DNA from 3 places in the Gracilibacillus sp. JCM 18860 genome. Region 3 is predicted to be linked to each of the others. Evidence: a T-box and tRNA genes for the amino acid it is inferred to sense, from the RefSeq annotation. Region 3 holds a T-box; the other regions hold tRNA genes.
The links. The T-box of region 3 lies ahead of thrS (threonine--tRNA ligase). A T-box ahead of a tRNA ligase gene usually reads a tRNA of that ligase, here a tRNA-Thr.
Positions count from the first base shown of each region.

Region 1: it has a tRNA-Thr gene. The T-box ahead of thrS (threonine--tRNA ligase) is inferred to sense a tRNA for this amino acid. The anticodon was not compared.
Region 2: it has a tRNA-Thr gene. The T-box ahead of thrS (threonine--tRNA ligase) is inferred to sense a tRNA for this amino acid. The anticodon was not compared.

Region 1 is NZ_AP043868.1:2,743,523-2,753,762, forward strand. It holds rRNA gene ACZ5R4_RS13875 (16S ribosomal RNA) at 1-154, shown strand, start outside; rRNA gene ACZ5R4_RS13880 (23S ribosomal RNA) at 583-3,496, shown strand; rRNA gene rrf (5S ribosomal RNA) at 3,622-3,738, shown strand; tRNA gene ACZ5R4_RS13890 (tRNA-Val) at 3,746-3,821, shown strand; tRNA gene ACZ5R4_RS13895 (tRNA-Thr) at 3,828-3,903, shown strand; tRNA gene ACZ5R4_RS13900 (tRNA-Lys) at 3,908-3,983, shown strand; tRNA gene ACZ5R4_RS13905 (tRNA-Leu) at 3,991-4,075, shown strand; tRNA gene ACZ5R4_RS13910 (tRNA-Gly) at 4,092-4,166, shown strand; tRNA gene ACZ5R4_RS13915 (tRNA-Leu) at 4,217-4,305, shown strand; tRNA gene ACZ5R4_RS13920 (tRNA-Arg) at 4,310-4,386, shown strand; tRNA gene ACZ5R4_RS13925 (tRNA-Pro) at 4,391-4,467, shown strand; tRNA gene ACZ5R4_RS13930 (tRNA-Ala) at 4,484-4,559, shown strand; rRNA gene ACZ5R4_RS13935 (16S ribosomal RNA) at 4,663-6,224, shown strand; rRNA gene ACZ5R4_RS13940 (23S ribosomal RNA) at 6,653-9,566, shown strand; rRNA gene rrf (5S ribosomal RNA) at 9,667-9,783, shown strand; gene ACZ5R4_RS13950 (GntR family transcriptional regulator) at 9,933-10,240, shown strand, end outside.
Region 2 is NZ_AP043868.1:2,850,773-2,861,012, reverse strand. It holds gene ACZ5R4_RS14550 (hypothetical protein) at 1-71, shown strand, start outside; gene ACZ5R4_RS14545 (alpha/beta fold hydrolase) at 101-1,078, shown strand; tRNA gene ACZ5R4_RS14540 (tRNA-Ala) at 1,156-1,228, opposite strand; tRNA gene ACZ5R4_RS14535 (tRNA-Lys) at 1,235-1,310, opposite strand; tRNA gene ACZ5R4_RS14530 (tRNA-Gln) at 1,734-1,808, opposite strand; tRNA gene ACZ5R4_RS14525 (tRNA-Tyr) at 1,864-1,949, opposite strand; tRNA gene ACZ5R4_RS14520 (tRNA-Thr) at 1,975-2,050, opposite strand; tRNA gene ACZ5R4_RS14515 (tRNA-Val) at 2,057-2,132, opposite strand; tRNA gene ACZ5R4_RS14510 (tRNA-Glu) at 2,237-2,311, opposite strand; tRNA gene ACZ5R4_RS14505 (tRNA-Thr) at 2,326-2,398, opposite strand; tRNA gene ACZ5R4_RS14500 (tRNA-Asn) at 2,402-2,476, opposite strand; rRNA gene rrf (5S ribosomal RNA) at 2,511-2,627, opposite strand; rRNA gene ACZ5R4_RS14490 (23S ribosomal RNA) at 2,728-5,641, opposite strand; tRNA gene ACZ5R4_RS14485 (tRNA-Ala) at 5,770-5,845, opposite strand; tRNA gene ACZ5R4_RS14480 (tRNA-Ile) at 5,856-5,932, opposite strand; rRNA gene ACZ5R4_RS14475 (16S ribosomal RNA) at 6,045-7,606, opposite strand; gene ACZ5R4_RS14470 (hypothetical protein) at 8,000-8,221, opposite strand; gene pdaB (polysaccharide deacetylase family sporulation protein PdaB) at 8,352-9,122, shown strand; gene ACZ5R4_RS14460 (KinB-signaling pathway activation protein) at 9,174-9,779, opposite strand; gene gerD (spore germination lipoprotein GerD) at 9,946-10,240, shown strand, end outside.
Region 3 is NZ_AP043868.1:983,916-994,155, reverse strand. It holds gene ACZ5R4_RS05295 (replication initiation and membrane attachment family protein) at 1-1,009, shown strand, start outside; gene dnaI (primosomal protein DnaI) at 993-1,955, shown strand; gene ytxC (sporulation protein YtxC) at 2,150-3,004, shown strand; T-box leader at 3,050-3,286, shown strand; gene thrS (threonine--tRNA ligase) at 3,528-5,471, shown strand; gene ACZ5R4_RS05275 (DUF2197 domain-containing protein) at 5,526-5,690, opposite strand; gene ACZ5R4_RS05270 (alanine/glycine:cation symporter family protein) at 5,810-7,189, opposite strand; ribosomal protein L20 leader region at 7,413-7,545, shown strand; gene infC (translation initiation factor IF-3) at 7,670-8,176, shown strand; gene rpmI (50S ribosomal protein L35) at 8,225-8,419, shown strand; gene rplT (50S ribosomal protein L20) at 8,455-8,811, shown strand; gene ACZ5R4_RS05250 (DUF1294 domain-containing protein) at 8,895-9,170, shown strand; gene ACZ5R4_RS05245 (TVP38/TMEM64 family protein) at 9,234-9,809, shown strand; gene ACZ5R4_RS05240 (sigma-w pathway protein ysdB) at 9,800-10,186, opposite strand.

The DNA of each region.
Region 1 (10,240 bases), 1.8 Mb from region 3:
CCTTGTACACACCGCCCGTCACACCACGAGAGTTGGCAACACCCGAAGTCGGTGGGGTAACCTTTGGAGCCAGCCGCCGAAGGTGGGGCCAATGATTGGGGTGAAGTCGTAACAAGGTAGCCGTATCGGAAGGTGCGGCTGGATCACCTCCTTTCTAAGGATAAAGTGAAAGGCGGAAGCACCCGGTTAGCGACGTACAAACTGGACTGAACCGAAGGAGATAAAGGAAACACAAGGAGCTTAGCGACTTGATGTTGACTTATCGTACGGAGGTGAGGGAAGTTGTGCTAGTCGCTGGGTGCTGGAGCTAGACACAATAGGAAATGGTCTACTAGCGTAGATCATCATAGATTGTACTTGGTTGTTTGGTTCAGTTTTGAGCGATTGATGCTCAGAGGATCTTCTGTTAAAACCCGTCATGTTTTGTGACGAATACAGAAGTCACCACCTCGTGTGGAAGCTGTACCTTGAAAACTAGATAAGAAGAAATCAGGACGTGAAGGCACCAAAAGAAGCCAACACGAAACTGATGACAAGACATCAAATAAAAACCAACGACTTTTTCATCTGAAGCATGAGTATAGTTAAGTGAAAAAGGGCGCACGGTGGATGCCTTGGCACTAGGAGCCGAAGAAGGACGGGACAAACACCGATATGTCTCGGGGAGCTGTACGTAAGCATTGATCCGAGAATTTCCGAATGGGGAAACCCTCTACTCGTCATGGAGTAGAACCTCTATCTGAATCCATAGGATAGAGGAGGCAGACCCGGGGAACTGAAACATCTCATTACCCGGAGGAAGAGAAAGCAAACGCGATTTCCCGAGTAGCGGCGAGCGAAACGGAATTAGCCCAAACCAAAAAGCTTGCTTTTTGGGGTTGTAGGACACTCTATACGGAGTTACCAAGAAATACGTTAGACGAATCGATCTGGAAAGGTCAGCCACAGCGGGTAACAGCCCTGTAGTCGAAAGCGTGTTTCCTCCAGAGTGGATCCTGAGTACGGCGGAACACGTGAAATTCCGTCGGAATCCGGGAGGACCATCTCCCAAGGCTAAATACTCCCTAGTGACCGATAGTGAACCAGTACCGTGAGGGAAAGGTGAAAAGCACCCCGGGAGGGGAGTGAAAGAGAACCTGAAACCGTGTGCCTACAAGTAGTCGAAGCCCTTTTATGGGTGACGGCGTACCTTTTGTAGAATGGACCGGCGAGTTACGATCTCCTGCAAGGTTAAGTGGAAGACACGGAGCCGCAGCGAAAGCGAGTCTGAATAGGGCGAGATAGTAGGGGGTCGTAGACCCGAAACCGTGTGATCTACCCATGTCCAGGGTGAAGGTCAGGTAACACTGACTGGAGGCCCGAACCCACGTACGTTGAAAAGTGCGGGGATGAGGTGTGGGTAGGGGTGAAATGCCAATCGAACACGGAGATAGCTGGTTCTCTCCGAAATAGCTTTAGGGCTAGCCTCAAGGGATGTATGTTGGAGGTAGAGCACTGATTGGACTAGGGGCCCTCACCGGGTTACCGAATTCAGTCAAACTCCGAATGCCAATCATATTACCTTGGGAGTCAGACTATGGGTGATAAGGTTCATAGTCGAAAGGGAAACAGCCCAGACCGTCAGCTAAGGTCCCCAAGTATACGTTAAGTGGAAAAGGATGTGGCGTTGCTTAGACAACCAGGATGTTGGCTTAGAAGCAGCCATCATTTAAAGAGTGCGTAATAGCTCACTGGTCGAGTGACGCTGCGCCGAAAATGTACCGGGGCTAAACGTATCACCGAAGCTACGGATTGTTCTACGAACAATGGTAGGAGAGCGTTCTAAGTGCAGGGAAGTCAGACCGTGAGGACTGGTGGAGCGCTTAGAAGTGAGAATGCCGGTATGAGTAGCGAAATAGAAGTGAGAATCTTCTACACCGAATGCCTAAGGTTTCCTGAGGAAGGCTCGTCCGCTCAGGGTTAGTCGGGGCCTAAGCCGAGGCCGAAAGGCGTAGGCGATGGACAACAGGTGGATATTCCTGTACCACCCAATTCCGTTTGAGTGATGGGGGGACGCAGTAGGATAAGGAAAGCGCACGACTGGACGTGTGCGTCGAAGCAGTGAGTGAGTCAGATAGGCAAATCCGTCTGGCAATCACAAGCTGTGATCGGGAGGGAAAATGAGTACCGAAGTTCCGGATTTCACACTGCCAAGAAAAGCCTCTAGCAAGGAAAAGGGTGCCCGTACCGCAAACCGACACAGGTAGGCGAGGAGAGAATCCTAAGGTGATCGGGAGAACTCTCGTTAAGGAACTCGGCAAAATGACCCCGTAACTTCGGGAGAAGGGGTGCTTACTTACGAGTAAGCCGCAGTGAAAAGGCCCAAGCGACTGTTTAGCAAAAACACAGGTCTCTGCGAAGCCGAAAGGCGAAGTATAGGGGCTGACACCTGCCCGGTGCTGGAAGGTTAAGGGGATGCGTTAGCGTAAGCGAAGCGTTGAACTGAAGCCCCAGTAAACGGCGGCCGTAACTATAACGGTCCTAAGGTAGCGAAATTCCTTGTCGGGTAAGTTCCGACCCGCACGAAAGGTGCAACGACTTGGGCACTGTCTCAACGAGAGACCCGGTGAAATTATACTATGCGTGAAGATGCGCATTACCCGCGACAGGACGGAAAGACCCCGTGGAGCTTTACTGTAGCCTGATATGGAATGTTTGTACAGCTTGTACAGGATAGGTGGGAGCCTTGGAAACGTGAGCGCTAGCTTACGTGGAGGCGCCGGTGGGATACCACCCTGGCTGTATGAACCTTCTAACCCAGAACCGTGATCCGGTTCGGAGACAGTGTCAGGTGGGCAGTTTGACTGGGGCGGTCGCCTCCTAAAGAGTAACGGAGGCGCCCAAAGGTTCCCTCAGAATGGTTGGAAATCATTCGAAGAGTGTAAAGGCAGAAGGGAGCTTGACTGCGAGACCTACAAGTCGAGCAGGGACGAAAGTCGGGCTTAGTGATCCGGCGGTACCGAATGGAAGGGCCGTCGCTCAACGGATAAAAGCTACCCCGGGGATAACAGGCTTATCTCCCCCAAGAGTCCACATCGACGGGGAGGTTTGGCACCTCGATGTCGGCTCATCGCATCCTGGGGCTGTAGTCGGTCCCAAGGGTTGGGCTGTTCGCCCATTAAAGCGGTACGCGAGCTGGGTTCAGAACGTCGTGAGACAGTTCGGTCCCTATCCGTCGTGGGCGTTGGAAGTTTGAGAGGAGCTGTCCTTAGTACGAGAGGACCGGGATGGACACACCGCTGGTGCACCAGTTGTTCCGCCAGGAGCATCGCTGGGTAGCTACGTGTGGAAGGGATAAGTGCTGAAAGCATCTAAGCATGAAGCCCCCCTCAAGATGAGACTTCCCCACACTTTAAGTGAGTAAGATCCCTCAGAGACGATGAGGTAGATAGGTTCGAGGTGGAAGCATGGTGACATGTGGAGCTGACGAATACTAATCGATCGAGGACTTATCTATACGTTCTTTGGATGAAAAACCAATGGTTTGTCTACTTCTTATCTAGTTTTCAAGGTATTTTTAAAAAACTCTTGCATTTGTTGTGAGAAATGCGTTATAATGTATCTTGTCCTTGAAAAAACGAGTCTGGTGGCGATAGCGGAGAGGTCACACCTGTTCCCATACCGAACACAGTAGTTAAGCTCTCCAGCGCCCATGGTAGTTGGGGCTCACGCCCCTGCAAGAGTAGGACGCTGCCAGGCATACATAGGAGGATTAGCTCAGCTGGGAGAGCACTTGCCTTACAAGCAAGGGGTCGCAGGTTCGAGCCCTGCATCCTCCACCATGTTATGCCGGTCTAGCTCAATTGGTAGAGCAACTGACTTGTAATCAGTAGGTTGGGGGTTCAAGTCCTCTGGCCGGCACCATTTAGAGCCATTAGCTCAGTTGGTAGAGCATCTGACTTTTAATCAGAGGGTCGGAGGTTCGAATCCTCCATGGCTCACCATTTTAATGCGGGTGTGGCGGAATTGGCAGACGCGCTAGACTTAGGATCTAGTGTCTCTCGACGTGGGGGTTCAAGTCCCTCCACCCGCACCATATTAATAAATATATTGCGGAAGTAGTTCAGTGGTAGAACACCACCTTGCCAAGGTGGGGGTCGCGGGTTCGAATCCCGTCTTCCGCTCCAGTAGATTTAATCATTTTGTTTGCCAGATGATTAGATTGGTATTATCCCATGCCGGGGTGGCGGAATTGGCAGACGCACAGGACTTAAAATCCTGCGGTGGGTTTCCACCGTGCCGGTTCGAGTCCGGCCCTCGGCACCACTTAGCGCCCGTAGCTCAATTGGATAGAGCGTTTGACTACGGATCAAAAGGTTAGGGGTTCGACTCCTCTCGGGCGCGCCATTTCCGGGAAGTAGCTCAGCTTGGTAGAGCACTTGGTTTGGGACCAAGGGGTCGCAGGTTCAAATCCTGTCTTCCCGACCATCTTCATTTTTTATGTGGGGCCTTAGCTCAGCTGGGAGAGCGCCTGCTTTGCACGCAGGAGGTCAGCGGTTCGATCCCGCTAGGCTCCACCATTTTTATTGATCATTGAAAACTGAACAAAACAACCAGTACAAAAAGTAAGAACATGCTAGCTTTAAGCGAGCTTGATCAACACAAGCACTTCGGTGCATCTATTTTATGGAGAGTTTGATCTTGGCTCAGGACGAACGCTGGCGGCGTGCCTAATACATGCAAGTCGAGCGCGGGAAGCTGACTGAATCCTTCGGGAGGACGTGAGTGGAACGAGCGGCGGACGGGTGAGTAACACGTGGGCAACCTGCCTGTAAGACTGGGATAACTCCGGGAAACCGGGGCTAATACCGGATAGTACTTTGGTTCATAGGAACCGAAGTGGAAAGGTGGCGCAAGCTATCACTTACAGATGGGCCCGCGGTGCATTAGCTAGTTGGTGAGGTAACGGCTCACCAAGGCAACGATGCATAGCCGACCTGAGAGGGTGATCGGCCACACTGGGACTGAGACACGGCCCAGACTCCTACGGGAGGCAGCAGTAGGGAATCTTCCGCAATGGACGAAAGTCTGACGGAGCAACGCCGCGTGAACGAAGAAGGTTTTCGGATCGTAAAGTTCTGTTGTTAGGGAAGAACAAGTACCGTTCGAATAGGGCGGTACCTTGACGGTACCTATCGAGGAAGCCCCGGCTAACTACGTGCCAGCAGCCGCGGTAATACGTAGGGGGCAAGCGTTGTCCGGAATTATTGGGCGTAAAGCGCGCGTAGGCGGTTTCTTAAGTCTGATGTGAAATCTTGCGGCTCAACCGCAAGCGGTCATTGGAAACTGGGGAACTTGAGTACAGAAGAGGAGAGCGGAATTCCACGTGTAGCGGTGAAATGCGTAGAGATGTGGAGGAACACCAGTGGCGAAAGCGGCTCTCTGGTCTGTAACTGACGCTGAGGTGCGAAAGCGTGGGGAGCGAACAGGATTAGATACCCTGGTAGTCCACGCCGTAAACGATGAGTGCTAGGTGTTAGGGGGTTTCCGCCCCTTAGTGCTGCAGTTAACGCATTAAGCACTCCGCCTGGGGAGTACGGCCGCAAGGCTGAAACTCAAAAGAATTGACGGGGGCCCGCACAAGCGGTGGAGCATGTGGTTTAATTCGAAGCAACGCGAAGAACCTTACCAGGTCTTGACATCTTCGGATGTCCCTAGAGATAGGGAGTTCCCTTCGGGGACCGAATGACAGGTGGTGCATGGTTGTCGTCAGCTCGTGTCGTGAGATGTTGGGTTAAGTCCCGCAACGAGCGCAACCCTTGATCTTAGTTGCCAGCATTGAGTTGGGCACTCTAAGGTGACTGCCGGTGACAAACCGGAGGAAGGTGGGGATGACGTCAAATCATCATGCCCCTTATGACCTGGGCTACACACGTGCTACAATGGATGGTACAAAGGGCAGCGAAGCCGTGAGGTGAAGCCAATCCCATAAAACCATTCTCAGTTCGGATTGTAGGCTGCAACTCGCCTACATGAAGCCGGAATCGCTAGTAATCGCGGATCAGCATGCCGCGGTGAATACGTTCCCGGGCCTTGTACACACCGCCCGTCACACCACGAGAGTTGGCAACACCCGAAGTCGGTGGGGTAACCTTTGGAGCCAGCCGCCGAAGGTGGGGCCAATGATTGGGGTGAAGTCGTAACAAGGTAGCCGTATCGGAAGGTGCGGCTGGATCACCTCCTTTCTAAGGATAAAGTGAAAGGCGGAAGCACCCGGTTAGCGACGTACAAACTGGACTGAACCGAAGGAGATAAAGGAAACACAAGGAGCTTAGCGACTTGATGTTGACTTATCGTACGGAGGTGAGGGAAGTTGTGCTAGTCGCTGGGTGCTGGAGCTAGACACAATAGGAAATGGTCTACTAGCGTAGATCATCATAGATTGTACTTGGTTGTTTGGTTCAGTTTTGAGCGATTGATGCTCAGAGGATCTTCTGTTAAAACCCGTCATGTTTTGTGACGAATACAGAAGTCACCACCTCGTGTGGAAGCTGTACCTTGAAAACTAGATAAGAAGAAATCAGGACGTGAAGGCACCAAAAGAAGCCAACACGAAACTGATGACAAGACATCAAATAAAAACCAACGACTTTTTCATCTGAAGCATGAGTATAGTTAAGTGAAAAAGGGCGCACGGTGGATGCCTTGGCACTAGGAGCCGAAGAAGGACGGGACAAACACCGATATGTCTCGGGGAGCTGTACGTAAGCATTGATCCGAGAATTTCCGAATGGGGAAACCCTCTACTCGTCATGGAGTAGAACCTCTATCTGAATCCATAGGATAGAGGAGGCAGACCCGGGGAACTGAAACATCTCATTACCCGGAGGAAGAGAAAGCAAACGCGATTTCCCGAGTAGCGGCGAGCGAAACGGAATTAGCCCAAACCAAAAAGCTTGCTTTTTGGGGTTGTAGGACACTCTATACGGAGTTACCAAGAAATACGTTAGACGAATCGATCTGGAAAGGTCAGCCACAGCGGGTAACAGCCCTGTAGTCGAAAGCGTGTTTCCTCCAGAGTGGATCCTGAGTACGGCGGAACACGTGAAATTCCGTCGGAATCCGGGAGGACCATCTCCCAAGGCTAAATACTCCCTAGTGACCGATAGTGAACCAGTACCGTGAGGGAAAGGTGAAAAGCACCCCGGGAGGGGAGTGAAAGAGAACCTGAAACCGTGTGCCTACAAGTAGTCGAAGCCCTTTTATGGGTGACGGCGTACCTTTTGTAGAATGGACCGGCGAGTTACGATCTCCTGCAAGGTTAAGTGGAAGACACGGAGCCGCAGCGAAAGCGAGTCTGAATAGGGCGAGATAGTAGGGGGTCGTAGACCCGAAACCGTGTGATCTACCCATGTCCAGGGTGAAGGTCAGGTAACACTGACTGGAGGCCCGAACCCACGTACGTTGAAAAGTGCGGGGATGAGGTGTGGGTAGGGGTGAAATGCCAATCGAACACGGAGATAGCTGGTTCTCTCCGAAATAGCTTTAGGGCTAGCCTCAAGGGATGTATGTTGGAGGTAGAGCACTGATTGGACTAGGGGCCCTCACCGGGTTACCGAATTCAGTCAAACTCCGAATGCCAATCATATTACCTTGGGAGTCAGACTATGGGTGATAAGGTTCATAGTCGAAAGGGAAACAGCCCAGACCGTCAGCTAAGGTCCCCAAGTATACGTTAAGTGGAAAAGGATGTGGCGTTGCTTAGACAACCAGGATGTTGGCTTAGAAGCAGCCATCATTTAAAGAGTGCGTAATAGCTCACTGGTCGAGTGACGCTGCGCCGAAAATGTACCGGGGCTAAACGTATCACCGAAGCTACGGATTGTTCTACGAACAATGGTAGGAGAGCGTTCTAAGTGCAGGGAAGTCAGACCGTGAGGACTGGTGGAGCGCTTAGAAGTGAGAATGCCGGTATGAGTAGCGAAATAGAAGTGAGAATCTTCTACACCGAATGCCTAAGGTTTCCTGAGGAAGGCTCGTCCGCTCAGGGTTAGTCGGGGCCTAAGCCGAGGCCGAAAGGCGTAGGCGATGGACAACAGGTGGATATTCCTGTACCACCCAATTCCGTTTGAGTGATGGGGGGACGCAGTAGGATAAGGAAAGCGCACGACTGGACGTGTGCGTCGAAGCAGTGAGTGAGTCAGATAGGCAAATCCGTCTGGCAATCACAAGCTGTGATCGGGAGGGAAAATGAGTACCGAAGTTCCGGATTTCACACTGCCAAGAAAAGCCTCTAGCAAGGAAAAGGGTGCCCGTACCGCAAACCGACACAGGTAGGCGAGGAGAGAATCCTAAGGTGATCGGGAGAACTCTCGTTAAGGAACTCGGCAAAATGACCCCGTAACTTCGGGAGAAGGGGTGCTTACTTACGAGTAAGCCGCAGTGAAAAGGCCCAAGCGACTGTTTAGCAAAAACACAGGTCTCTGCGAAGCCGAAAGGCGAAGTATAGGGGCTGACACCTGCCCGGTGCTGGAAGGTTAAGGGGATGCGTTAGCGTAAGCGAAGCGTTGAACTGAAGCCCCAGTAAACGGCGGCCGTAACTATAACGGTCCTAAGGTAGCGAAATTCCTTGTCGGGTAAGTTCCGACCCGCACGAAAGGTGCAACGACTTGGGCACTGTCTCAACGAGAGACCCGGTGAAATTATACTATGCGTGAAGATGCGCATTACCCGCGACAGGACGGAAAGACCCCGTGGAGCTTTACTGTAGCCTGATATGGAATGTTTGTACAGCTTGTACAGGATAGGTGGGAGCCTTGGAAACGTGAGCGCTAGCTTACGTGGAGGCGCCGGTGGGATACCACCCTGGCTGTATGAACCTTCTAACCCAGAACCGTGATCCGGTTCGGAGACAGTGTCAGGTGGGCAGTTTGACTGGGGCGGTCGCCTCCTAAAGAGTAACGGAGGCGCCCAAAGGTTCCCTCAGAATGGTTGGAAATCATTCGAAGAGTGTAAAGGCAGAAGGGAGCTTGACTGCGAGACCTACAAGTCGAGCAGGGACGAAAGTCGGGCTTAGTGATCCGGCGGTACCGAATGGAAGGGCCGTCGCTCAACGGATAAAAGCTACCCCGGGGATAACAGGCTTATCTCCCCCAAGAGTCCACATCGACGGGGAGGTTTGGCACCTCGATGTCGGCTCATCGCATCCTGGGGCTGTAGTCGGTCCCAAGGGTTGGGCTGTTCGCCCATTAAAGCGGTACGCGAGCTGGGTTCAGAACGTCGTGAGACAGTTCGGTCCCTATCCGTCGTGGGCGTTGGAAGTTTGAGAGGAGCTGTCCTTAGTACGAGAGGACCGGGATGGACACACCGCTGGTGCACCAGTTGTTCCGCCAGGAGCATCGCTGGGTAGCTACGTGTGGAAGGGATAAGTGCTGAAAGCATCTAAGCATGAAGCCCCCCTCAAGATGAGACTTCCCCACACTTTAAGTGAGTAAGATCCCTCAGAGACGATGAGGTAGATAGGTTCGAGGTGGAAGCATGGTGACATGTGGAGCTGACGAATACTAATCGATCGAGGACTTATCTATACGTTCTTTGGATGAAAAACCAATGGTTTGTCTACTTCTTATCTAGTTTTGATGGTATAGTTTCTCCCATCTTAATAAGGATTAGCTTATATCCACCAAGTCTGGTGGCGATAGCGGAGAGGTCACACCTGTTCCCATACCGAACACAGTAGTTAAGCTCTCCAGCGCCCATGGTAGTTGGGGCTCACGCCCCTGCAAGAGTAGGACGTTGCCAGGCACTTATAAAATCCAGTTATAAAGTTTTTAAAACTTTATAACTGGATTTTTTTATATACCACAAGAACAAGGAAAATAACGTCTTTTACTAGCACTTTTAACATAAATCATATATTGTTATATTAACTGATTAAATATAGGTGGTGGCATATGAAATCATTATATGAACAAATATACGAATCAATAAAGCAGGATATAGTATCTGCAAAATATAAAGTTGGTGATCAGGTCCCGTCTGAAAAGGAGTTATCGGAATATTTTAACGTAAGCACAATCACAACTAAAAAGGCATTGGAAAAGTTAACAAATGAGGGCTATGTTTACCGTAAACGAGGAAAAGGAACATTCGTATCAAAAAATACGCTTGATATGGGTAATGTGAAAAATAATGTGAAAATGAAAAAACCTTTGTTTGGTTTGGTTCTCACTACTTTTGATGATAGCTTTGGAAATAAGCT
Region 2 (10,240 bases), 1.9 Mb from region 3:
CATATGATTTACAACAAATCCCTAAATTAGAATTCGTGTATGAAGGAAAATTACACCAAGCAGTTAGTTAAACTATTTATCATAATGGAGGAATCAAGGAATGGCACAAAAAAGAAAAAATCGATTTTGGCTATTTACAAGAAATATCCTTTTATTTTTAACAGCAATAAGTTTTGTTTGGTTTCTAACACATCAGCTAATGACTCTCAACGAAAAGAATAAGTATAGTCCAATAGGGGAATTAGTAGAGGTCGATGGAAAGAATATGCATGTCTATACAAAAGGGAAAGGTGAAAATACGATTGTATTACTTAGTGGCCTAGGAACTGCTGCACCTGTGTTAGATTTTGAACCATTGATTAACGAGCTGGCAAAGCAAAACAATGTAGTATCCATTGAGAGCTTTGGTTATGGCTGGAGCGATAGTACTAACAAAGAGCGTACAGTAAAGAACATTGTAGAAGAGATTCGATCTGCTCTAAAAAAAGCAGGTATAGAAGGTCCGTACATATTGATGCCACATTCTATTTCTGGGATTTACAGCTTGTATTATGCTAATAAATATCCAGATGAAATTCAATCAGTGGTAGGAATAGACTTTACTTTACCACAAGCTCTAGATTATTTTAATGAATCAGCACCGACGATGCCTAACTATATGAAATATTTAGCACCAACAGGGATTGGACGACTTGTTACAATGGTGAATCCAGATGATTTTTTACCAATAGCGGAAAAAGGAACATATACAGAGGAAAACTTAAAAATGACAAAAGCCATTTCAGCTTGGAAAGGCTATAATGAAAATATTGTTGAAGAAGCTAATCAAATAGGAAACAATGTACAGAAAACGAAGAATATGACTTTTCCACCTACAATTCCTGTCTTAGTTTTCACAACGAAAGAAGAGTCACAGGGAAGGAAATCACTAGAAACATTTTATAAGGAACAGTTACATGATCATCATTCCAGTAAGGTCATCACACTAGAGGGACATCATTATTTACACTGGACTCGTGCTAAGGATATGGCTAAGCAATTCGAAGAATGGAAGGAAAATATAGATAAAAACAACTGAAGCAATTCTCTATTATACAGCAAAAACCGAACTATTTTAAAATCATAGTTCGGTTTCCGTCTTTGACAAAATAAAAATGGAGCCTAGCGGGATCGAACCGCTGACCTCCTGCGTGCAAAGCAGGCGCTCTCCCAGCTGAGCTAAGGCCCCTAAAAATGGTGAGCCATGGAGGATTCGAACCTCCGACCCTCTGATTAAAAGTCAGATGCTCTACCAACTGAGCTAATGGCTCGTTAAAATAATTTTCTCCCTAATTCAAAGAGCGTTCATTATGTTAACCCCTGCATCTTCTAGTTTATTCGATGATGATTAATGCTTCGGGGTTACTCGTAGTTTATTCGGTAGAAGTATTGCTCGTTGCTCTACCAACTGAGCTAATGGCTCGTTAAAATAATTTTCTCCCTAATTCAAAGAGCGTTCATTATGTTAACCCCTGCATCTTCTAGTTTATTCGATGATGATTAATGCTTCGGGGTTACTCGTAGTTTATTCGGTAGAAGTATTGCTCGTTGCTCTACCAACTGAGCTAATGGCTCTTTTTAAAATATTTCTCTTCCTCAATCATACTGAGCTAATGGCTTCTATCCCATAGTTTCATTCTAATTGTTATAGTTTATATGCATTTAACCCTAAATTTTATATGTAGAAAAAAGAATGGCTGGGCTAGCTGGATTCGAACCAGCGCATGACGGTACCAAAAACCGTTGCCTTACCGCTTGGCTATAGCCCAACAAAAAACGTATATCGATAGTATACACGCCTGATCTAAATTTATACATAATAAATGGTGGAGGGAGTAGGACTCGAACCTACGAACCCGATGGGAGCGGATTTACAGTCCGCCGCGTTTGGCCAACTTCGCTATCCCTCCAAATAAAATTATGATCTAGTTCCAGTGGTGCCGGCCAGAGGACTTGAACCCCCAACCTACTGATTACAAGTCAGTTGCTCTACCAATTGAGCTAGACCGGCATAACATGGTGGAGGATGCAGGGCTCGAACCTGCGACCCCTTGCTTGTAAGGCAAGTGCTCTCCCAGCTGAGCTAATCCTCCGCCGCACAGGATGTGCAAGTGCATGCGTTGCGACAGGACGTCGCGATCTTAGCATGCCATCCTTAATATAAAGTAGCAATAACTAATGATTTCTGTGGTTATTATGGTGACCCGTACGGGATTCGAACCCGTGTTACCGCCGTGAAAGGGCGGTGTCTTAACCACTTGACCAACGGGCCAGTAAATCTAGGAGAGCTTCCAGCCGGACTTGAACCGACGACCCCTTCCTTACCATGGAAGTGCTCTACCGACTGAGCTATGGAAGCAAGTGGCTCCACAGGTAGGATTCGAACCTACGACCGATCGGTTAACAGCCGATTGCTCTACCACTGAGCTACTGTGGAATAAACATTTACTTCTGTTGCTTCTCAAAGCTTTGCCTGGCAGCGTCCTACTCTTGCAGGGGCGTGAGCCCCAACTACCATGGGCGCTGGAGAGCTTAACTACTGTGTTCGGTATGGGAACAGGTGTGACCTCTCCGCTATCGCCACCAGACTTGGTGGATATAAGCTAATCCTTATTAAGATGGGAGAAACTATACCATCAAAACTAGATAAGAAGTAGACAAACCATCGGTTTTTCATCCAAAGAACGTATAGATAAGTCCTCGATCGATTAGTATTCGTCAGCTCCACATGTCACCATGCTTCCACCTCGAACCTATCTACCTCATCGTCTCTGAGGGATCTTACTCACTTAAAGTGTGGGGAAGTCTCATCTTGAGGGGGGCTTCATGCTTAGATGCTTTCAGCACTTATCCCTTCCACACGTAGCTACCCAGCGATGCTCCTGGCGGAACAACTGGTGCACCAGCGGTGTGTCCATCCCGGTCCTCTCGTACTAAGGACAGCTCCTCTCAAACTTCCAACGCCCACGACGGATAGGGACCGAACTGTCTCACGACGTTCTGAACCCAGCTCGCGTACCGCTTTAATGGGCGAACAGCCCAACCCTTGGGACCGACTACAGCCCCAGGATGCGATGAGCCGACATCGAGGTGCCAAACCTCCCCGTCGATGTGGACTCTTGGGGGAGATAAGCCTGTTATCCCCGGGGTAGCTTTTATCCGTTGAGCGACGGCCCTTCCATTCGGTACCGCCGGATCACTAAGCCCGACTTTCGTCCCTGCTCGACTTGTAGGTCTCGCAGTCAAGCTCCCTTCTGCCTTTACACTCTTCGAATGATTTCCAACCATTCTGAGGGAACCTTTGGGCGCCTCCGTTACTCTTTAGGAGGCGACCGCCCCAGTCAAACTGCCCACCTGACACTGTCTCCGAACCGGATCACGGTTCTGGGTTAGAAGGTTCATACAGCCAGGGTGGTATCCCACCGGCGCCTCCACGTAAGCTAGCGCTCACGTTTCCAAGGCTCCCACCTATCCTGTACAAGCTGTACAAACATTCCATATCAGGCTACAGTAAAGCTCCACGGGGTCTTTCCGTCCTGTCGCGGGTAATGCGCATCTTCACGCATAGTATAATTTCACCGGGTCTCTCGTTGAGACAGTGCCCAAGTCGTTGCACCTTTCGTGCGGGTCGGAACTTACCCGACAAGGAATTTCGCTACCTTAGGACCGTTATAGTTACGGCCGCCGTTTACTGGGGCTTCAGTTCAACGCTTCGCTAATGCTAACGCATCCCCTTAACCTTCCAGCACCGGGCAGGTGTCAGCCCCTATACTTCGCCTTTCGGCTTCGCAGAGACCTGTGTTTTTGCTAAACAGTCGCTTGGGCCTTTTCACTGCGGCTTACTCGTAAGTAAGCACCCCTTCTCCCGAAGTTACGGGGTCATTTTGCCGAGTTCCTTAACGAGAGTTCTCCCGATCACCTTAGGATTCTCTCCTCGCCTACCTGTGTCGGTTTGCGGTACGGGCACCCTTTTCCTTGCTAGAGGCTTTTCTTGGCAGTGTGAAATCCGGAACTTCGGTACTCATTTTCCCTCCCGATCACAGCTTGTGATTGCCAGACGGATTTGCCTATCTGACTCACTCACTGCTTCGACGCACACGTCCAGTCGTGCGCTTTCCTTATCCTACTGCGTCCCCCCATCACTCAAACGGAATTGGGTGGTACAGGAATATCCACCTGTTGTCCATCGCCTACGCCTTTCGGCCTCGGCTTAGGCCCCGACTAACCCTGAGCGGACGAGCCTTCCTCAGGAAACCTTAGGCATTCGGTGTAGAAGATTCTCACTTCTATTTCGCTACTCATACCGGCATTCTCACTTCTAAGCGCTCCACCAGTCCTCACGGTCTGACTTCACTGCACTTAGAACGCTCTCCTACCATTGTTCGTAGAACAATCCGTAGCTTCGGTGATACGTTTAGCCCCGGTACATTTTCGGCGCAGCGTCACTCGACCAGTGAGCTATTACGCACTCTTTAAATGATGGCTGCTTCTAAGCCAACATCCTGGTTGTCTAAGCAACGCCACATCCTTTTCCACTTAACGTATACTTGGGGACCTTAGCTGACGGTCTGGGCTGTTTCCCTTTCGACTATGAACCTTATCACCCATAGTCTGACTCCCAAGGTAATATGATTGGCATTCGGAGTTTGACTGAATTCGGTAACCCGGTGAGGGCCCCTAGTCCAATCAGTGCTCTACCTCCAACATACATCCCTTGAGGCTAGCCCTAAAGCTATTTCGGAGAGAACCAGCTATCTCCGTGTTCGATTGGCATTTCACCCCTACCCACACCTCATCCCCGCACTTTTCAACGTACGTGGGTTCGGGCCTCCAGTCAGTGTTACCTGACCTTCACCCTGGACATGGGTAGATCACACGGTTTCGGGTCTACGACCCCCTACTATCTCGCCCTATTCAGACTCGCTTTCGCTGCGGCTCCGTGTCTTCCACTTAACCTTGCAGGAGATCGTAACTCGCCGGTCCATTCTACAAAAGGTACGCCGTCACCCATAAAAGGGCTTCGACTACTTGTAGGCACACGGTTTCAGGTTCTCTTTCACTCCCCTCCCGGGGTGCTTTTCACCTTTCCCTCACGGTACTGGTTCACTATCGGTCACTAGGGAGTATTTAGCCTTGGGAGATGGTCCTCCCGGATTCCGACGGAATTTCACGTGTTCCGCCGTACTCAGGATCCACTCTGGAGGAAACACGCTTTCGACTACAGGGCTGTTACCCGCTGTGGCTGACCTTTCCAGATCGATTCGTCTAACGTATTTCTTGGTAACTCCGTATAGAGTGTCCTACAACCCCAAAAAGCAAGCTTTTTGGTTTGGGCTAATTCCGTTTCGCTCGCCGCTACTCGGGAAATCGCGTTTGCTTTCTCTTCCTCCGGGTAATGAGATGTTTCAGTTCCCCGGGTCTGCCTCCTCTATCCTATGGATTCAGATAGAGGTTCTACTCCATGACGAGTAGAGGGTTTCCCCATTCGGAAATTCTCGGATCAATGCTTACGTACAGCTCCCCGAGACATATCGGTGTTTGTCCCGTCCTTCTTCGGCTCCTAGTGCCAAGGCATCCACCGTGCGCCCTTTTTCACTTAACTATACTCATGCTTCAGATGAAAAAGTCGTTGGTTTTATTTGATGTCTTGTCATCAGTTTCGTGTTGGCGCCTATTGATGCCTTCACGTCCTGATTTCTTCTTATCTAGTTTTCAAGGTACATGTTTTTATGGTGGAGCCTAGCGGGATCGAACCGCTGACCTCCTGCGTGCAAAGCAGGCGCTCTCCCAGCTGAGCTAAGGCCCCAAGATTAGAATGGTGGGCCTGAGTGGACTTGAACCACCGACCTCACGCTTATCAGGCGTGCGCTCTAACCAGCTGAGCTACAGGCCCATTCTAAAGGTGAATGAAATATGAGGTTATATTAATCACTCAAAACTGAACCAAACAACCAAGTACAATCTATGATGATCTACGCTAATAGATCATTTCCTTATATCCTTAGAAAGGAGGTGATCCAGCCGCACCTTCCGATACGGCTACCTTGTTACGACTTCACCCCAATCATTGGCCCCACCTTCGGCGGCTGGCTCCAAAGGTTACCCCACCGACTTCGGGTGTTGCCAACTCTCGTGGTGTGACGGGCGGTGTGTACAAGGCCCGGGAACGTATTCACCGCGGCATGCTGATCCGCGATTACTAGCGATTCCGGCTTCATGTAGGCGAGTTGCAGCCTACAATCCGAACTGAGAATGGTTTTATGGGATTGGCTTCACCTCACGGCTTCGCTGCCCTTTGTACCATCCATTGTAGCACGTGTGTAGCCCAGGTCATAAGGGGCATGATGATTTGACGTCATCCCCACCTTCCTCCGGTTTGTCACCGGCAGTCACCTTAGAGTGCCCAACTCAATGCTGGCAACTAAGATCAAGGGTTGCGCTCGTTGCGGGACTTAACCCAACATCTCACGACACGAGCTGACGACAACCATGCACCACCTGTCATTCGGTCCCCGAAGGGAACTCCCTATCTCTAGGGACATCCGAAGATGTCAAGACCTGGTAAGGTTCTTCGCGTTGCTTCGAATTAAACCACATGCTCCACCGCTTGTGCGGGCCCCCGTCAATTCTTTTGAGTTTCAGCCTTGCGGCCGTACTCCCCAGGCGGAGTGCTTAATGCGTTAACTGCAGCACTAAGGGGCGGAAACCCCCTAACACCTAGCACTCATCGTTTACGGCGTGGACTACCAGGGTATCTAATCCTGTTCGCTCCCCACGCTTTCGCACCTCAGCGTCAGTTACAGACCAGAGAGCCGCCTTCGCCACTGGTGTTCCTCCACATCTCTACGCATTTCACCGCTACACGTGGAATTCCGCTCTCCTCTTCTGTACTCAAGTTCCCCAGTTTCCAATGACCGCTTGCGGTTGAGCCGCAAGATTTCACATCAGACTTAAGAAACCGCCTACGCGCGCTTTACGCCCAATAATTCCGGACAACGCTTGCCCCCTACGTATTACCGCGGCTGCTGGCACGTAGTTAGCCGGGGCTTCCTCGATAGGTACCGTCAAGGTACCGCCCTATTCGAACGGTACTTGTTCTTCCCTAACAACAGAACTTTACGATCCGAAAACCTTCTTCGTTCACGCGGCGTTGCTCCGTCAGACTTTCGTCCATTGCGGAAGATTCCCTACTGCTGCCTCCCGTAGGAGTCTGGGCCGTGTCTCAGTCCCAGTGTGGCCGATCACCCTCTCAGGTCGGCTATGCATCGTTGCCTTGGTGAGCCGTTACCTCACCAACTAGCTAATGCACCGCGGGCCCATCTGTAAGTGGTAGCTTACGCCACCTTTCCACTTCGGTTCCTATGAACTAAAGTACTATCCGGTATTAGCCCCGGTTTCCCGGAGTTATCCCAGTCTTACAGGCAGGTTGCCCACGTGTTACTCACCCGTCCGCCGCTCGTTCCACTCACGTCCTCCCGAAGGATTCAGTCAGCTTCCCGCGCTCGACTTGCATGTATTAGGCACGCCGCCAGCGTTCGTCCTGAGCCAAGATCAAACTCTCCATAAAATAGATGCACCGAAGTGCTTGTGTTGATCAAGCTCGCTTAAAGCTAGCATGTTCTTACTTTTTTGTACTGGTTGTTTTGTTCAGTTTTCAATGATCAATATCTTATGTCGTTTTTTGCGACGAAATATAATATATCACGCTTCAATATGGTTGTCAACAACTTTTTTTATTCTTTTTATAAGACATGTAAAAAGTGCGAAACTACGATAAAGAAGTGTTCCATCATTTTGACGACAAGACTTAATATATCACATATTGACCTGCTAAACAAGTATTATTTTTAATTTAGAAATTTCTCTTTAAAAACAGATAAAGACCTCGTATCTCCGTAATAGAAACAAGATCTTTATCTTAACATTTAAATTTCAAGGCCACTTCCCATACCAGACTCACTCATTCTATCTTAATTCTTTTCGGAATATATTTTTGAATCTCTTCTTGAGATGCAACTCTTCTATATAATTGAAATAGCACCTTGTACCTTTCATGCATGTTTTGTTTCACCATTTGATCGATACGGTGATCTTCTAGGTCTAGTAACAATTCTTCTAATTCTCTCTTTATTACATATTGTAATTCCGTTTGTTCTTTTTCATTTATCAATAATCCCAACATAATTGTTCACTCCTACCTTCTATTACTATATATATTCCTACTTTTTTTCAAAAATAAACATTATTAGACAGCATATTTTAAGAACAAGCTCATACATATAGAACAAGCCTAATAAAATCGGGGGATATAAATGAGAAAATTATATGTAGTAGACATGAAAAAAAGTAAAAAGCTTCTTTTCATTGTGCCAATTGCTTTTTTTGTTGCCCTTTTTTTATTTTTAGAATCTAATTATTCCTTTACCGTTTTCTCTAATCAAGACGAGCCAAAAGCTCTAAGTGCTGGGAATAAAAAGCACGCATCTGTTGCTTTAACGTTTAATATTAGCTATGGAACAGAGCAAGTGGAGCCAATCTTGGAGCAATTAAAAGCAAAAGAAGCATTAGCCACCTTTTTCGTTAGTGGGGAATGGGCTGAGCGTCATCCAGACCTACTGGAGAAAATTGCAGAGGACAAGCATGAAATAGGGATGCTGGGATATCAGTACAAGTCGTATCTCGAGCAAGAGGAAGAACAAGTAAGAAGTGATATAGCTAAAGCAAAGGAAACTTTTACAAAGCTCGGTTATGAGGATGTCTACTTATTACGTCCACCTAATGGACATATTAATAAAGCAATCCTATCGATCGCAGAAAATCAAGGGATGAAAGTCATTCATTGGAGCGTGAACCCCAACGACTGGAAAAATCCTGGTACAAAAGCCATTACGGATCATGTACTGAAAAACACAGAAAAAGGGGATATTGTTTTATTGCATGCATCAGATTCCGTCAAACAAACAGATAAGGCTTTAGAGGCTATCATACCAGAGTTAAAAAATAAAAATCTTGATATAGTGACGATCTCTCAATTGATTACCAATGCAGATGGTTCTCAAAGTGAATTGAAAAGTAATAAGTAAACTCATGAAATTAATAACGCATTCGCTCGTATTGTAAGCGAATGCGTTTTTTTAACGTCCCTTTGTAGCTTTTGTTTTTTCGGTTAGTCGGTGAAGGATTAATAATTGATATGTATTACAGATAATTAATGGAACGATCATTAACCAAGCATAGTCTCCTCCATTGGTTCTCAGTCCCGGAACCCACTCTATTGATGTAATGACAACCATGAAAAACAAAGCTGGAATAAAAGCCCTTTGGTTCGTTTCCTTTGCTTTGATTCGAGCGATGACAATACTATAAACCAACAACGCGATTGCAGTTAACAAGAATGGTGTAATCGTGCCATCCTCCACCGATTTATAACGGAAGTAGACTAAATCAAATAATGTAAACAAAATCAGGCCTATTTGTATAGTTGGCCAAAATCCACGAAAGATACCTAAAGCAAACTGATTTACGGTTAAATAGGCAAAAAAACCCATTTGACTAACTAAACTAAAAACAAAGCCCAAAGCTAAGAAGAAGATCAACAAACCCAATAATTCAAACCAATCGAAAGGGCTTAAGAACTTAATATAAGCATCACTTTTTACAAAGAAACTTGTGATTAATGTCGAAATTCCTCCTAAAAGCAAGGTAGAAAAAAACAATCGTACGACATTACGACTTTTCAAAATAAATCCCCCTAATTCTTTACTTCCTATTCTTTAGATATTTTACCATGAACCCTATTTTTTTTCGCTTTATAATACATATTAATTTTAAAAAGACCCCATATTAGGAGTACATAGAAATTTCAAAAAACGACTTGAGATATATGGAAAGAAAGGTAGCGGTCTAATGAATTTATCAAAGTTTTTTATCCTAACGATACTTTCACTGCTATTCCTTAGCGCCTGCGGTGGTGGTGGCAATACCCAGGGCAAGGAAGAGGGTGATTATGAGGGCACTAAGAAAATGGTGGCTGATATTTTGAAAACAGATGAAGGAAAAAAAGCCATAACAGAGGTATTATCTAGTGACGATATGCAAAAAACCTATGTCATTGATGCAAAGGTAGTACAGCAAACAGTACAAGAAGCCTTAACTTCAGACAAAGGGAAGGAGTTCTGGACAAAGATGTTCCAGGATCCAA
Region 3 (10,240 bases):
CTTATTATATCATCAACTAGGTAGTGAAAAGTTTAAGCTTGTGAAATCAGCTTTCTTAAAAAAAGAAGCAAAACAATCTCCATCCTCACTCGAAACGACGGCAAAATTTGAGGATGTTTTTCAATTGAGGGATAAGGACATGGATGCGGAGCTCATACACAAATATGATGATGAAGTGTCAGAAATTCCTATCAACACGGTCGTTGATTTTGAATGGATAACACAAATATTAGAACAGAGAATGCTACCAGTGAATAAAATTTTGACGGCAGAGAATAAAAAATTGATCAACCAAATGGTAGCAATGTATGATTTGACCAATCATGAGATAGAAAAAGCTTTATTATGGGCAATGAATGATCAGAATCGATTAAATAGAGCAGAATTCCAAGCAGCATGTCTTGACTTAGTTAATGCGAATGGAAGCAAAATATCCTTAAAGGTAACAGAATATAAACAGAAGATTAGTCCCATACCTGAAACATCCGCTCAACCGAAATCAAAAGAAGAGCTTCTAGTGGAACGGTTGGAGCATATTTCACCAAAGCAATTGCTGGAGGACCTATCGGATGGTGCCGCTGCATCTACCCAGGATCTAAAGCTTATAAGTGAAATTATGACACAGCAAGGTTTAACGGCAGGCGTTATGAACGTACTAGTCCATTATGTTATGCTGAAAACAGATATGAAGCTATCAAGGAATTATTTGGAGAGAATTGCAAGTCATTGGGCGCGTAAAAATGTAAAAACCGTTAGACAAGCCATGACATTAGCAAAATCAGAAAATAAAAAATATCAGCAATGGACGACCAATACTTCGAACAAAAGATATCATTATACATCGAACAAGAAGGACATTGTGCCAGATTGGTATAAAAAGCAGAAGGAATCTGCAAAAAAGGAAAAAAGCAAGCAACCAAAAGAATCAGAGCTTGATAGAGAACGGAAAGCACAGGAGGCAGATGCACTCCTAGCAGAATATTTACAACAACATGCAAATGAAGATTAGGGATGATATGATGGAACCAATTCAATCCTCATTAAAAAAATGGATGAAGTCAAATAAGGAATTCCAAACTACCTTCCGGGATATTAAAGCACAGGTGCTACAGGACGAGGGGATTCAAGCACTGTTAAGCGACCATTTGGAATTTGAAGAATCAGATATTGACCGTCATTTAATAAAGCTGTATGAATATAAGGAAGCCTCAAAAGATTGTAAAGATTGCCCCAACTTAGCAGGCTGTAAGAATATTATCAAAGGCTATACACCACATTTAGAATTAAATGATCAAGATATTTCTATTCGTTATGAGAAATGTTCGTATAAAATACAGGATGAACTTCAAAAAGAAAAGGAATCCTTAGTGCAAAGCCTTTATATGCCAAAGCAGATAAAGGAAGCGACATTAGCGCAACTTGATACAACCAGTTATGAAAGAAAAGATATAGGAAAGGAAATCATAGAATTCGTCAAGCATTATTCCCAAGACTCCTTTAGAAAGGGTTTATATATATACGGGCCATTTGGTACAGGGAAATCTTTCATTCTAGGGGTTTTGTCGAATGAATTAAAGAAAAAAAGAATCAATACGGCGATGATCTATATGCCAGAATTTGTACGAGAAATGAAAGCATCGATCCAAAATGATTCCTTACAATCTAAAATCGAGCATTTTAAAAAGGTGGATGTTTTAATGTTTGATGATATTGGTGCAGAATCGATTTCACCTTGGTTTAGGGATGAAGTGTTAGGTGCCATTTTACAATATCGGATGATGGAGGAATTGCCAGTATTTTTCACTTCGAACTATGATTTAGATCAATTAGAAGCACATTTAGCTACATCAAATCGTGGAGATGTAGAGACAATAAAAGCAGGAAGAATTATCGAAAGAATTAAACAGCTTAGTAAACCAATAGAACTTCATCAACGGTTTCGTGATAATGGATAACTTTTAGGCGCATTCGCTTGTACAGCGGATGCGTTAGCTTTTTTCTCCTTTGGACTTCAAAATTTACACTTCTTCGTTTACTCCTTGCATCCATTTTATACTCCTAACGTACAAAGTTAAAAAGACTTGAGGTTATTTTTTTTGTTTTTCACCCATATAATATATCAGTTTGATGGTGATGAGGGTGATGAGAATTGTTAGAAGTATATTTTGAACAAGAGCAAGAAGCGGATGTATTTTATCAGCTTGCTAGAGAAGAAACAGAAACACAATTAAAAGCCATTCGACGTAGGGGAAATAGAAATAGTATATTCATTTTACAGGTCGAATCGGTTGATATGGACATCAAGAAGAAAACATTAGCTAAGCTGTTAAGCAATGTGTATATTACGTGTCGTGAAATTCCTCAAATACGTACCATTTTAGAAAAAAAATATCATTTTTCCAACAAGGAGGAAATAGAACGAATTACGAGTATTGCCCATTCATTGCTTGAGAAGGATGAAGATATTTATGAGGACAAGATTCACCAGCATGAATTACGAGATATATTAATGGCTATTTTTTTGTTGCATTTGGAACCAGACGTTATCCGATTTGATTCGATTGTTCATTTTCGCTTACATCATTATCTAGAACAGCTTACCGAAATTGTAGGACTAGCCATTGATGAATTTAAGCGGGAAGAAGAATACCAATCCTTTATTAACTCTATTCGAGAGTTCGTACATCGTAAACAAGCAGAAGAGGATGTTATTTTTGTATTGGCCGGAGAACAATATCAATTTTATCGAGAGGATGGTACGTGTCTAACTAAAGAAATGCTGGAGGAACTGATGAATCATTTCCCGCTATTTATTTTTGGAATGCAGGAGAATGAATGGAATATTTCCCCATTACTCATGCTTGCGCCAAAGCATCTTTTTCTTTACACGGAGGACCCAAATGACGCCCAAATCAATACTATTCTAAACATATTTCAAGAAAAATGTTCACTATTTCCTTCTGATGCATTTCCATTTTTTGATGCAGAAGAAAAAGAATCTTGATTTTTTTCGCAACAGTCGTTATAATAAACCGCATATAGTAAAAATGTAATTGTTTTGATGAGGACATGATAGTAGGTATGGCTTACTGTTAGAGAGGAGAGTCTTGGCTGAAAGCTTTCTGTAGGACCACTTATTATTACCACCTCTGAACTCTACTTATGAACATACGGGAATGTTTAGTAATAAGTAGCGATTCATCATCGTTAACCGATGCAAGGAAGCTTACATGATTTGGATGTAAGGAAATTGGGTGGAACCACGGGTACAACGCTCGTCCCTTTACTAATAAGTAGAGGGATGGGCGTTTTTATTTTACCTTATTAAAGGATAAGAAATACTAACACATCTGCTAAAGGTCGAACGAATGCGAGTTTATCTAATACGTTAGGAAGGTATAAAATCTCTACACAGCAGAAGTTCGACATAGCTGAGATTTTAAGGTGCCAAGTATAAGCAAAACTTGACATTCGCTAAAAGACCAGCGAATGCGAGTTTATCTAATGTAAAGAAGGAGTGTACAAGTATGAGTCATATTCAGATTACTTTTCCAGATGGAAATAGCAAGGAGTTTCCTAAAGGAACAACAGGAGAAGAGATTGCTGCATCGATCTCACCAGGATTAAAAAAACAAGCGATAGCAATTAAGCTTGATAATACGTTTTATGATTTGCGAACACCACTTGAAACAGATGGTGTGATAGAAATTATTACATTAAAAAATCAAGAAGGATTGGAGATTCTTCGTCACTCTACAGCTCACCTGATGGCACAAGCAATTAAGCGAATTTTCCCAAATGTCAAATTGGGCGTAGGGCCAACCATTGAAAATGGGTTCTATTATGATATAGATATGGAAGAAAGCCTAACACCAGAAGATTTACCACGTATTGAAAAAGAAATGAAGCGTATAGTGGACGAGAATTTAGAGGTAGTACGTAAAGAAGTATCACGTGACGAGGCAAAAGCGATATTCGAAGAAATTGGTGATGACCTCAAGTTAGAATTACTTGATGCGATTCCAGAGAATGAAACAGTTACGATCTATGAACAAGGGGAATTTTTTGATCTTTGTCGTGGGGTACACGTCCCGCAAACTAGCAAAATTAAAGTGTTCCAATTATTGAGTATATCTGGCGCATATTGGCGAGGAGATAGCAATAATCAAATGCTTCAACGCATTTACGGAACTGCCTTTGAAAAGCAAAGTCAGCTAGATGAATATTTACGACTTAGAGAAGAAGCAAAAGAACGTGATCATCGCAAGCTAGGTAAAGAGCTAGGTATCTTTACAATCTCTCAAAAGGTTGGGCAAGGGTTACCATTATGGCTTCCAAAGGGAGCAACTATCCGTCGTACGATTGAACGATATATTGTCGATTTGGAAGAAAGATTAGGATATAATCATGTGTATACACCCGTTTTAGGGAGTGTGGAGCTATACAAAACAAGTGGACACTGGGATCACTATCAGGATGATATTTTCCCACCAATGGAAATGGATAATGAAGACTTAATCTTGCGTCCAATGAACTGTCCACATCATATGATGGTATACAAAAATGAACTGCATAGCTATCGAAATTTACCTGTACGTATAGCAGAGCTTGGAACAATGCACCGCCATGAAATGTCGGGAGCACTTGCAGGATTACAACGTGTACGTGGTATGACTTTAAATGATGCTCACATCTTTGCAAGACCAGATCAATTAAAGGATGAATTCAGTCGAGTGGTAGAGCTTGTACAAAACGTGTATCAAGATTTCGGTATTGAGGATTATTACTTCCGTCTATCTTATCGTGATCCAGAGGATACGGAAAAATATATCGATAATGATGAAATGTGGGAAAAAGCACAAAGTATGCTCAAAGAGACGATGGAAGACTTGAAGCTAGATTATGTGGAAGCAGAAGGAGAGGCAGCCTTCTATGGTCCAAAACTGGATGTACAAGTGAAAACAGCACTTGGAAAAGATGAAACGTTATCAACCGTTCAGCTTGATTTTCTATTGCCTGAACGATTTGATTTAACATACATCGGAGAGGATGGGAAAGAACATCGTCCTGTCGTTATCCATCGCGGGGTAGTTTCTACTATGGAACGATTTGTAGCTTTCTTATTAGAGGAATACAAAGGTGCCTTTCCAACATGGCTCGCACCAATTCAAGCACGAATTATTCCAGTTTCCAATGAAGTACATCTCGACTATGCGAAGAAGGTTGAGGATGAACTTCGTTTTGCAGGTGTTCGAGTGGAATTGGATGAGCGTGAAGAGAAAATCGGCTATAAAATCCGTGAAGCACAAACACAAAAAGTACCTTTTGCTATAGTCGTTGGGGATAAAGAAGTAGAAACCAATGCTGTAAACATACGCCGATATGGAGAGAAAAACTCAGAAACGATTGATTTCGAAGAATTTAAGCAATTGATTCAGAAAGAAATAGAAGAGCGTCAATTAAGAAAATAGCTTAAATAAAGGAAAACTCCCCACCTGTTATAAGTGGGGAGTTGTTTTCTAAATCTATCTGAAAAAATTTTTGATTGCTGCCAGTCGTATCTTATGGCCACAGTCATCGCAACAAAATATAGCTTTCCTATTTTCTTTGAATTTTTTGTATCTTTCACTGCCTTCATAAACTTTAAACGCATTTTTGCAGTTATAGCATTTCACTTCATAATGAAACATTTCATCCCCCATTTTGCCCTTCCCTTCTAGTTGGTTTGTAAAAAATTGTTATAAATTCTTAAGCTTTTACATTTACATAAACCAGGTAAAATTACAGATAATGCTTAGCTAACAATTGATTATTTTCTTCCTCTTTCTTCTTTTGCAATTTTCATAAATTTGTTCGTTTCTGCTACAACGACACCCGACAATAGCAACAATCCTATTAGGTTTGGAAATGCCATTAGTCCGTTCATAATATCGGCAAAATTGAATACAACATCTAATGATACAATAGCGCCAATGAAGACAAAGAAGATAAAAATATAACGATAGATTTTTACCCCTTTTTCCCCAAAGAGGTAATCGATCGATTTTTCTCCATAATAAGACCAGCCTAAAATAGTAGAAAAGGTAAAGAACAGGATTCCAAATGTTACAATAATTGAACCAGCATCACCTAGGAATAGTGCAAATGCCGAACTAGTAAGTGCGGACCCATCAAGGCCACTTGTCCATTGATCTGCCATGACAATGGTAATTCCGGTTATGGAACAAATAACAATCGTATCAATAAATACCTGTGTCATGGATACGAGCGCTTGCCGTGCGGGGTAATCGGTTTTTGCAGCTGCAGCGGCAATTGGAGCAGAACCAAGACCTGCTTCATTAGAAAATGCACCACGTGCTACCCCATAACGGATGACAGTACCTAATATCCCACCACCAATTGCTTTTCCAGTAAAAGCATCCTGAAAGATATAACTTATGGCTGTTGGCACAAGGTCAAAATTAAGCACAATGACGACTAATCCACCCAATACATAAAAGACAGCCATAACCGGAACAAAAAATGCGGTTACGCGACCAATACTTTTAATTCCACCAATAATAACTAATCCGGCAAGTACTGTGAAAGCAATTCCTGTTACAAATGGATTGATCGAGAAGGACTCCTCTAACGATGCAGCCGCTGTATTGGATTGAACCATATTCCCAATTCCAAAAGCAGCAATAGAAGCAAATATGGCGAATAAAATCCCTAAGAAACGACCAATGCGTTTATTTTTTAATCCATGTTCTAGATAATACATTGGTCCACCAGACATTTCACCACGCTGATTTTTTTTACGATATTTGACAGCTAAGAGGGCCTCTGCATATTTTGTCGCCATTCCAAAAAGTGCGGTGATCCACATCCAAAAGACAGCACCTGGTCCACCAGCAACCACAGCTGTAGCAACCCCTGCGATATTACCAGTTCCAACGGTTGCAGCTAAGGCAGTCGTTAATGCCTGATAATGGGTTATGTCTCCTTCTGAATTTTTATCTTGATTTTTGCTAAAGGAAAGCTTTAATGCATAGGGAAGAGCACGAAATTGTAAGAAAAGTAGTCGACAAGACAAAAGAATCCCTGTACCAACTAATAAAATTAATAAGGGAGGACCCCATACCCAGCCGCCAATTTCTCCTAATATTTCTGCCCCTTTTTCATTAAAGCTTTGTAACCAATCTAACATAATATCCCTCCCTTTTAAGATTGCGCTTTCATATAACCATATTCATTGAAAAAAAGGATGATGTCAACTGAATAGACAATCTTTTTACTAAAGAGTATAATGTTTAACGGAAGAATCCTATTGTGGTTAAATAGATTGTCTATTATTTATCTATTTTCGAAAAACGATTATTGACTTGTTAAGGTGTACATGTTAAGATAGTTAAAGTGAATTAAATATGATCAGAGACAAGTAGAAGCACCCGCTTCTCACCTGATTGACACAAGTGTTGTAGTTGACAGGTATTTATCCGACTTATTTGTAATGAAATCGAGGATGTGTGGGTGCAGTATGTGTACCGACACTTTTTTGTTATTGAACAAAAAGGGATAAAGTCAATCAGTATTTAAAGGATGATCGACTTGTCTTATTGTTAATATATGATCATGTTTCATTACGCTTTTTATTAAATTTCGGAGGTGGCTGATTATTAGCAAAGATATGAATGTCAATGAGAATATTCGAGCACGTGAGGTTCGACTCATTGATTCTAATGGGGATCAATTAGGCGTAAAATCTCGTCAGGAAGCATTAGATATTGCTCAAACTAGAAATCTGGATTTAGTATTGGTTGCGCCAAAAGCAAAACCACCCGTTTGCCGAATCATGGATTATGGGAAATATCGCTTTGAGCAACAGAAAAAAGAGAAGGAAGCGCGCAAAAAGCAAAAAGTTATTAATGTGAAAGAGGTTCGACTTAGCCCTGGTATTGAAGAGCATGATTTCAATACAAAATTACGTAATGCACGTAAGTTTTTATCTAAGGGAGATAAAGTAAAGGTCTCTATTCGCTTCCGTGGACGTGCGATTACCCATAAGGAACTAGGTCAAAAAGTATTGGAACGAATGGCCGAAGCATGTAAAGATATATCTTCTATTGAGCAAAGAGCGAAAATGGAAGGTCGTAGTATGTTCATGATGCTTGCACCTGTTTCTGATAAAAAATAACGAATATTTACGTCAAATATAGTTTAGTTTTACAAGGAGGAAGCTATTATGCCAAAAATGAAGACTCATAGCGGTACTGCAAAAAGATTCAAAAAAACAGGATCTGGAAAGGTAAAACGTTCGCACGCATTTACTAGTCATATGTTTGCAAACAAAACGCAAAAACAAAAACGTAAACTACGTAAATCTGCTATCGTTTCCGCAGGAGATTATAAACGCATTAAACAAATGTTACCGAAATAATAGGAATTCGTTGATATATATAGGAGGGATTTATTATGCCACGTGTTAAAGGTGGAACAGTTACACGTAAACGTCGTAAACGTATATTAAAGCTAGCAAAAGGTTATTATGGTGCAAAACATTCACTATTTAAAACAGCTAAACAACAAGTATTAAAATCAGGTCAATATGCTTATCGTGACCGCCGTCAGAAAAAACGTGATTTCCGTAAGCTTTGGATTGCGCGTATTAATGCGGCAGCTCGCTTAAATGACCTTTCATATAGCCGTTTCATGCACGGATTAAAATTAGCAGGCATTGAAGTTAACCGTAAAATGCTAGCTGATCTTGCTGTGAATGATGAAAAAGCATTTGCACAATTAGCAGACCAAGCAAAATCTGCTTTAAAATAATTTTTATTTAAAGGATTGTTTCATCAGGTGATGGGACAATCCTTTTCTTACATATAAAATAATATAGGAAATGGAGACCTCAAATGATTTTGGTGGCTTATTATATTGTCATGAATCTTATTGGATTTTGGACAATGCAAATAGACAAAAATAGGGCGAAGAAAAATAAGTGGCGTGTTCCCGAGCGTAGAATTTGGTTTATTGCTTTTATTGGTGGAGGGATTGGTGCAACGGTGGGAATGAACGTATTTCGACATAAAACGAAGCATCTTGCGTTTAAGCTATTCCTTCCTTTGCTAGGTATTTTACAGGTGCTTTTAATAGTCTATCTATCTTTTACTCGTGTTCCAATCCCTTAGAAAAAAGCTGTCATAACAGCTCGTCTATTGTCATATTAGTTAAGATAGAGGAGTTGATGAAGCATGCAACTAGAATGGTTATTGCAGATGAAATTATGGGATAGTTATGTACTTGTCGCTCCAATGGCGTTCATTTTTGTTCATATATTAAGACCTATTCTTTTTTTACCTGTCCTGTTATTGTGTATCACGGGGGGATTGGTGTTCGGAATCATTGCTGGGACGATTTATTCTGTGATTGGCTTACTATTTTCCAGTATTATTTTCTATTGTCTTTTATCATGGCTACCAGTCCTATCCAAGAAGTGTGAACAAATTGAAAAAAGATGGCTGAAGCAACGAGAACTCACCATTGTTCAAATTTGTTTGTTAAGGTTATTACCATTTATGCACTTTCATTTGCTTTCCTTCTGTATTTATCAAAATACAAAGAGCTTCATTGAATATTTACGAACAACTCTTTTGTCAGTCCTTCCACTTGCCATTGTTTATACAGCCTTAGGGGATACGCTACAACAAATGCCAATATGGTATGCAGTTCCTGTCACCCTATTTATTCTCATACTTGTCTATTTCTTTAGAAGAAAACAAACCATCATTAAATGGCAAACCTTCTTCTCGCCTACGTCTCATCTTTGAAGATGTAGGCGATCAATAGGATGCTTCCAGTCAATTTCGGCGTGCGGATAGCGTATTAGAATTTCCTCTTCAAGAAAATATAGATCTTTTCGCTCAAAGCCTTGTAGTTTCTCTGGATTTCTGGCATGCATCATAATATGAATAACCTCAAAAGAATCCTCTGTTGTTCCTAAATATTTCTCTCCTTCGAATAAGTAACCATTATAGGTAATAAAAAAATTTTTCTTAATATTCTCATTGTTATCTAAAAAGTAAAATTCTTTCTTCTCTTGGGCAACCTCTAGCTTTCTTTTTGGATTAACGATATATTTAAATGCAGTATATATCAAGATAACTAAGGCAATTAACACTAATAATCGAAATAAAATGACAATCATGAAAGTCCCACTCCTTACATGCTATAAAAATTTCCGTACCCCATTTTCTTTATA